Regions from separate parts of the Viridibacillus sp. KH_047 genome, predicted to be linked through region 1. Evidence: riboswitches for the same ligand, from Rfam matches in the RefSeq annotation. Region 1 holds a riboswitch; the other holds the start of a gene.
What was found. A riboswitch is a leader RNA that binds a small molecule or an ion and turns the genes downstream of it on or off. The one in region 1 is predicted to bind cobalamin.

Region 1 (3,900 bases):
CTTAACACTTTGTTCTTGCTCAGTTTGATTATTATATTCTTCAACAGATTGAATCTTACAGCCTGTAATAATGATCAATGAGAGAATCATCATTAGCCATAATGGTATTAATTTTTTCATTTATCGCACCTCTTCTTATAGATGGGAATAGGGTGCTGGAGAAAAACTCCAACACCCTTCCTATTTCTTTCAAATTATTTCGTTTTAACGGTTACTTTTGATGCATTACTTTTGTTTCCGGCTTTGTCTTTGGCATAGACTGTCAATTTAGTATTAGCCTTTTGATTTTTAATTTTAACAGTAAATTGACCTTTACTATTTACAGTGCCTTTACCGATAGACGTTTTACCTTTTAATACATACACTTTTGCACCTTTTTCAGCTGTCCCTGTAACTTTACTAGTTGAAATTGTTACTTTTTTTACTGATGGTGCTTTAGGAGCGGTTTTATCAGCTACTTTTACTGTGTATGCTTTACTCTTATTTTTAGCTGCATCTGTGACATAAATTTTCAATGTTGAATTAGCTTTTTGCTTTTTGATTGTTAAAGAGTATGTGCCTTTCGTAGATGCAGTTGTTGAAGCTAGTAGCTTAGAGCCGTTATAAATCGTAACTTCCGCGCCTGCTTCAGCTTTGCCTTTAACAATTGTTGTTTGATCACTAACTATATTAGCTGTTGCAACTACTGGTGCTGTAATATCTTTAACAACTATTGAGGCATTGTTACTTCTTACACCATCAGCATTTTCTGCAATTGCAATAATATTGCTTCCAGCTGCTTGCTTTTTAATTGTTACGGAGAAATTCCCTTTAGCATCCGCTTTAGCTTTGTTCAGTAAATTATTGTTATTGTAAATATAAACAGTCGCATTCGCTGTAGCTTTTCCTTTAACAACAGTTGCGCTATCACCAATAGAATCCACTACAGGTGCAGCAATATCTACTGCGTAGAACTTGATAGACTCTGTAGCATCAGACATATCATAAATACGATTTTTTCCATTTTCAAAGCGATCATATGCAGCAAGTGCACGTAAACCTTGCTCCGATGACATTAGGTTTGGAATTTTAAGTGATAAACCGCTCTTTAATCCACCCGTAGCACTATCTACAAAACTTACTAGGTTAGAAACAGCCCAGTTACCATCACCTTTAATGAAACGTGGATCCGTCTTTGGATTTGTTTGATTAGACGATAAATTGATGATGAATTGAGATACTGTTTCAGGGCTGTCACCTTTTGCCCATTCTGAGTAGAATCCAGCTTGTTCACCTAATTCTTTGCCTAAATAATCATTTGCTTTTTCAACAGCTGCTTTTACCTTGGCATCATTTGTATAAGGTGCTAAAGTAGTAGCCGTCATAGACGTTGAATCTTTATCAGACCCATATGCTAGAGCCCACGCAAATGACCCATCTTCAAATTGATCTTTTACTAAATCATTTACTAATTTCGTTCTTGTAATCTCTTCGTATTTCGCTTCATTTGATAAATCATAATTTTTCGTATCAATAGCGTTTAAGAAATGAAATTTATTCCCATTAGTTAATTTTTTTGCTTCTTCAGTAGCCAAATATGTATCATACATGGACTTAACTAGATCATAGCCCCCAACATTACGTGGATCTTTGTTGATAGCTGTTAATGCAATAATGACTTTTGAATACTTACCAACGTCTTCAGAGATTTTGCCGTCTTTACTTTTAATCTCGTTAACAAGATTGTTGTAATAAGTTTCATAGTATTTAGATGGAACTGGAATGCTAGAACGAGCGAAATCTGTTACATAGTCTTCATCACCGAATGATGGGTTAGGCACTTGTTGCAGTAAAAATGCCGCTGTTGAATTTAAAACGTTCTTATAACTAACATCTTTCGCTGGTACTTGAACTGTCGCTGACGTATTTTCTGCAGCGTTTACTGTCGACAACAATTGTCCCGGTAGTTGTGAAAAGGCTAATAAACTTGCCATACCGATTGGTGCTACCCATTTTCTTACCCATTTACTTGTGTACATGTTGAAATCCCCCATATCTTTTTGTGAATTATTTCGAGTTTTTACTTCAAAAGGATAAACATATATATAAAAGGGCAAAAAAATATCCCTTTACACAATGTAAAGAGAATTTGGACGGCGAAATGCCAAAAAAATGTACAATTATACACAAAAAAGGCCTTCGATGCTCCAAATCTCCCCCTCGAAGATTGAAACTACATTATAAAAGCAGGTCTCCTGGCTTGTGTATCTATTTACTCTTGTCCCTTCCCAGCGCATTTAACATGCACCAGTGGTTCGCAACAATTTCATCCACACTTACAGTAGCGGGGCTGCATCGGATTTACACCGATTTCCCTATTAGCTTATGATGAACATAAGCACTCTTATAAGAAATATTTAATTGTCTATTCATCTAAAGTATTTCATAAAAGTATTAGAATGTAAATTATTTTTTTGTATTTTAGTAAGATTCAGATTTATTCCGCTTAAAGTCATAAAAAATCAACAAAACCCTACCTGTTTTAGCAACGGGTAGGGTTATTATAAAATTGCTATGGCATCAGACTTCGTAATCACCGCTTCCCTTCGTATGTTGATTGAATGCGTTTAATTGCTCTACTGTTAAGTTTCTCACGTAAAGATAAAAATTCATCGACTCCATACCATAATTTTCACAAGCTAGACAGTACGTTTCATAACCTTCTCTATACATTTCCATATAAACCCTCCTGTTATATAACAAATTAATTATTTTTTATTAATATATAACAGTTAGAGTTATCTGTCAATTAATTTCACAAAAATTATTAACCGATTTTTCCACAAAAAAACACCAAACTTTATAATTGAAAGTTTGGTGTTTCCCTATTAAATGATCGATTTTCCAGTATTAACTTTGTCCTTCGTAACAAGACTTACTACAACAAATGCTACTAAGGATAAAATAATCGGTAACGTAACCGTATGCATACCGAATACACTTGGCATTATTTGATCAATGTAGATATAAGATGAAATCCCGATAATCATTGATGCAATCGCACCGTATTTGTTTCCGGTTTTCCAATAGAGACCGAATACAACCGGCCATAGGAATACAGATTCCAATCCACCAAAAGCAAATAAGTTCAGCCAAATAAGTAAATCTGGTGGGCGTAGAGCTACTAGTACAACTGCGATACCAATGATAGTAGTGACATAGAAACTTACTTTTTTTATCTGTGCATCTGATGCAGTTGGTTTTATATAGTTTAAGTAAATATCTTTTACTACCGTAGAACTTACTAAAATAAGTAAAGCATTAACGGTAGACATAATGGCTGCCATTGGAGCAGCAAGAACAATTCCCGCTAAGTAAGGTGGTAATACTTTTAGCGTCAGTAAAGGCATCACTTTATCGCCTATTTCTACGCCTGGTAATACCGGACGTGCTAGTACACCGATTAAATGCATGCCAAACATAATTGTAGCAAGTGCAATTGTGCCAATAATAATGGCTAAATGCATGCCTTTTGAGTTTTTATATGACATTGCACGAACGGCAATTTGAGGTAAGCCAATTACACCTATCCCAATTAAAATCCAAAATGTCGATACGTATAATGGCGTTAAACTACGATCTGCCCCATATGGAGATACAAGATTCGGATTTTCAGCGACTAAATCACTCATTATATTTGAAATTCCACCACCAGCAATAACCGTTGCGACAAGTAAAATGATTGTTCCAATGAGCATTACAGAACCTTGAACTGCATCCGTTAATGCTACTGCACGGAAACCGCCAATAATCACATAAATTAATACAGCACCTGCAAAGATAAACAATGCAGCAGAATAGTTTAAGCCTGTTAATGACTCAATTAATCGCGCCCCGCCAATCCACTGAGCTGCCATAGAT
Region 2 (3,900 bases), 530 kb from region 1:
TTATAACACATCTGCATCAGGAGAGAATATCGCGGCAGGTTATCCAACAGCAACGAGTTTCATGAATGGTTGGATGAATTCTCCTGGCCATAAAGCAAATATTCTATCACCTAATTATCAAAAAGTTGGAATAGGTATTGTTGTCTCTGGTAAAGGCGCTCAATATCCAACATATGGAACTCAAATTTTCGCGAAATAGTTATAAAACCCCCTCTTGTCCAAGAACATGAGGGGGTTTACTATTTTGATAACTTCTGAACTTTCTTCTCTTTTACATCATATTTTTTCGAATATTCAGTTATAATGAAGTGAATATTTATAAAGGGGTTTTCGATATGGTATTACATATGAAAGAGGTATGTTTGAAAAGAGAAGGGCAATGGATTCTAGAAAATATTAATTGGCAAGTAGAAAAAGGAGAGCATTGGGTACTTTACGGATTAAATGGAGCTGGCAAATCAGCTTTGCTGAATATGCTCTGTTCTTATTATTTTCCGACTAAAGGTGATTTAAAGGTAGTAGGAAGAACGTTTGGGAAATCCGTTTTAGGTGAAGAGCTTAGAAGAAAGATTGGCCTCGTATCGTCAGGATTACAACAAAAATTAAATCCCTATGATAGTGCATTTGAAATCGTTCTTTCAGGTGCGTTTGCTTCAATTGGTTTATACGAAAAGCCAACACCAATCATTCGAGAAAAGGCAATAAGCATATTGAAAAAACTAGGGAGTATTGAATATGCCGATCGTGATTATCAAACTTTATCGCAAGGTGAAAAACAAAGAATATTGATCGGTCGTGCATTAATGGATGATCCAGAGCTACTCATATTAGACGAACCTGCGACAGGGTTTGACTTCATAGCAAGAGAACAATTGTTAGAAACAATTGGTGAAATTGCGGCTTTAGAAAACGGACCAACAATAATATATGTCACACATCACGTTGAAGAAATTCTACCGGTTTTTCAGAAAACATTATTATTAAAAAAGGGCCAAGTTTTTGCTTCTGGAAGTACAGTGAATATGCTAACAAGTGAAAAACTTTCTGCATTTTTCGATATGCCAGTAGAAGTTATTTGGCAAAATAATCGTCCATTATTATCGAAGTTGAATTAAATTAACCTAAAAACTAGCTGTTGAATCTTATATAAAATTCAATAGCTAGTTTTTTTATAATGAATACAAATTATTTAGACTGTTTTTCCAATAACATGATAATCTTATCCAATTTTTCATTTAGTTCGGTAGATTCATTCTTTGGTGTTGTATTAATAATGATTCTTCTAACAAATAGCATAAAAGAAATCGTACCTAATAAAATTAAAGCTATTACAATAACAGTAATAAGCATATCCCCAACGTTAAACATGCAATTCCTCCCTTAATTATTCATGATACTAAAATAGTAATTAATCCGATTTTAACATGTTTAACAGGAATCATGTGCTTAACATATTGATAGATTCATCGATATATACAATTTCGATATAAATATACATACGCTTTTTCTTTATTTATATAATTATTTGATGTGTTATGAGTTGAATATCAAAAATTAATCAAAATACGATAGATTAATTTTCAATATTATGATAAGTTTATATTAAGTGAATATTGTATGCCAGAATTAGGTGTAGTACATACATAAAAGGGAATTCGGTGAAATACCGGAGCTGTATCCGCAACTGTAAATGCTGATGAAATAAGGAAATACCACTGTTTTATACGGGAAGGTCCTTAAAGTAAATTGATGCATAAGCCAGGAGACCTATCTAATTCATAGCGTATATCTACTCTTCGGAATAAAGTGAGATTACGGCAAAACAATCTATATTAGACAATACTGTTGTCCTATATTTCTTTGTATTTATGCTATTTCTCTATGGGGAAATAGCTTTTTTCATTGTTAAGAACTTTTAAATTTCATCATTTAAAACATAAGTGAAAGTTATTTTGTCGATTAGCATGAAAAAGCCGAATTCCGAATCCAACAAACCTTAATAAAATCGGAGGAATTCAAATGTCGAAACGTTCATTCAGTATGATGTTAGCTTTTGTTATGCTACTTTCATTACTATCGCCGTTTACAGCTCAAGCTGAAAATATTACGGTAGTAAACAATGAAGACAATGCATCTCAAACAACATCACCACAAGTAATCAAAGAAAAACTAGTGAACTCACTAGAAAAGGCAAAACAATATTATATTACTAACAACCAAACTATTAGTTCTAGGGTAATTAGTTCCCACAGTGGCTACTGGTCATTATCAGCAATGTATGCACTAGGTATGGATATTAAAAACTACAAGTGGGCAGAGGGCTCAGAAGTTACAAGTGAACAATCTTATTGGGTAAAACCTAAAACGGCTGCTTCAAGCACTTCAAATGAAGACGCAGGTACTATTATAGGTGCTTATATTTTAGGGTTAGATCCTACCAACCTTGGACAACGCAACATTGTTGAAGATTTACAAAACAAACAAAAGGCTGATGGTAGCTTTTTCACAGCATATGGTGAATCTTGGGCATCAATTGCGCTAGGATTAGCAAATGCAGACTATGATAAAGCCAAACATTTAGAAGTAATTTTAAAGAAACAAAATAATACAGGATTATTCTCTGGATTTGGTTCATCTGATGACTTAGATGTAACAGGTTGGAATTTAACTGCATTAACGCTATTAAATACTTCTGATAAGTCGAATGAAACAATTAATGAATATATTAAAAAAGCGGTAGATGGTATTCATGCAAAATATCAAAAAGATGGTTTTGTTAATAATACGAACTCAATGGCAAGTATTATTATGGGACTAGCAACAGCTGGAGAAGATTTAACAACGGACAAATGGAGTTATGAAAAAGACGGTAAAAAAGTTAATATTCTTGAAAAAATGATTGATGATTACCAATTAGAAGACGGTTCATTTAAATGGATGATCAAAGATACTAAAACAAATTTAATGGCGACTGAACAAGTAATCATTGCTTTAGCAGACGCATTGAATGGGAAATCAACATTTGCAAGATTAGCAGCTGGGGATGTACCAGATACTAATCCACCAGTAGAAAATCCAGATACTGATGGCCCAACTGAACTTACAGTGGGAACAATTTCAAACAAAACAACTTTAGTAACTGGAACAACAGTAGCAAATGTAAAAGTCTCAATATATAATGGAACTAAATTACTTGCATCAACAAAAGCTAACAGTAAAGGAACTTTCACGCTAAAGATTCCAGCACAAAAGGCAAATGTGAAATTAGTCGTAAAGACTACAGACGAAGCTGGCAATGCTGGTGTAACAAAAACAATTACTGTATTAGATAAAATTGGACCAACGAAACTCACAGTGGGGACAATTTCAAACAAAACAACTACTGTAAAAGGGACTACAGAAGCAAAAGCAACTGTTTCTATTTATAAAGGCTCTAAACTAAAATCAACAAAAGCGAGTAGCAAAGGCAACTATACACTGGAGATTCCAAAACAAAAAGCGAACGTAAAATTAGTCGTTAAAACGAAAGATACAATTGGTAATAAAGGTGTAACAAAAACAATAACTGTAAAAGATAAAATTGCACCAAAAAAACCAACAGTATCTAAAATTACATCGAAAACTACAAAAGTAAAAGGTAAAACTGAAGCAAAAGCAACAATTACAATATACAATAGTAAACATAAAAAAATTGGCTCAGCTAAAGCATCAAGCAAAGGCAATTTCAGTGTGAAAATCAAAAAACAAAAAGCAAATACTAAACTATCAATTTACGCAAAAGATGAAGCAGGAAATAAAAGCAGCAAACTGAGCGTGAAAGTAAAGTAATGGTCATGTGAGAAAGGGCAGTCCTAAAAGTCGGTAAAAACCGGCCTTTTAGGACTACCCTTTTTTTATTTG

Region 2: linked by a shared signal. The riboswitch ahead of AC3IS5_RS13510 (Ig-like domain-containing protein) and the one ahead of AC3IS5_RS11040 (Ig-like domain-containing protein) in region 1 are both predicted to bind cobalamin.

Annotation. Positions count from the first base shown of each region.
Region 1 covers NZ_CM174479.1:2,207,667-2,211,566, forward strand. Annotated here, with positions in the region: gene AC3IS5_RS11035 (DUF4430 domain-containing protein) at 1-120, opposite strand, end outside; gene AC3IS5_RS11040 (Ig-like domain-containing protein) at 195-2,018, opposite strand; cobalamin riboswitch at 2,208-2,400, opposite strand; gene AC3IS5_RS11045 (hypothetical protein) at 2,560-2,718, opposite strand; gene panF (sodium/pantothenate symporter) at 2,868-3,900, opposite strand, start outside.
Region 2 covers NZ_CM174479.1:2,734,749-2,738,648, reverse strand. Annotated here, with positions in the region: gene AC3IS5_RS13525 (CAP domain-containing protein) at 1-199, shown strand, start outside; gene AC3IS5_RS13520 (ABC transporter ATP-binding protein) at 336-1,115, shown strand; gene AC3IS5_RS13515 (DUF4083 family protein) at 1,186-1,368, opposite strand; cobalamin riboswitch at 1,612-1,790, shown strand; gene AC3IS5_RS13510 (Ig-like domain-containing protein) at 2,020-3,828, shown strand.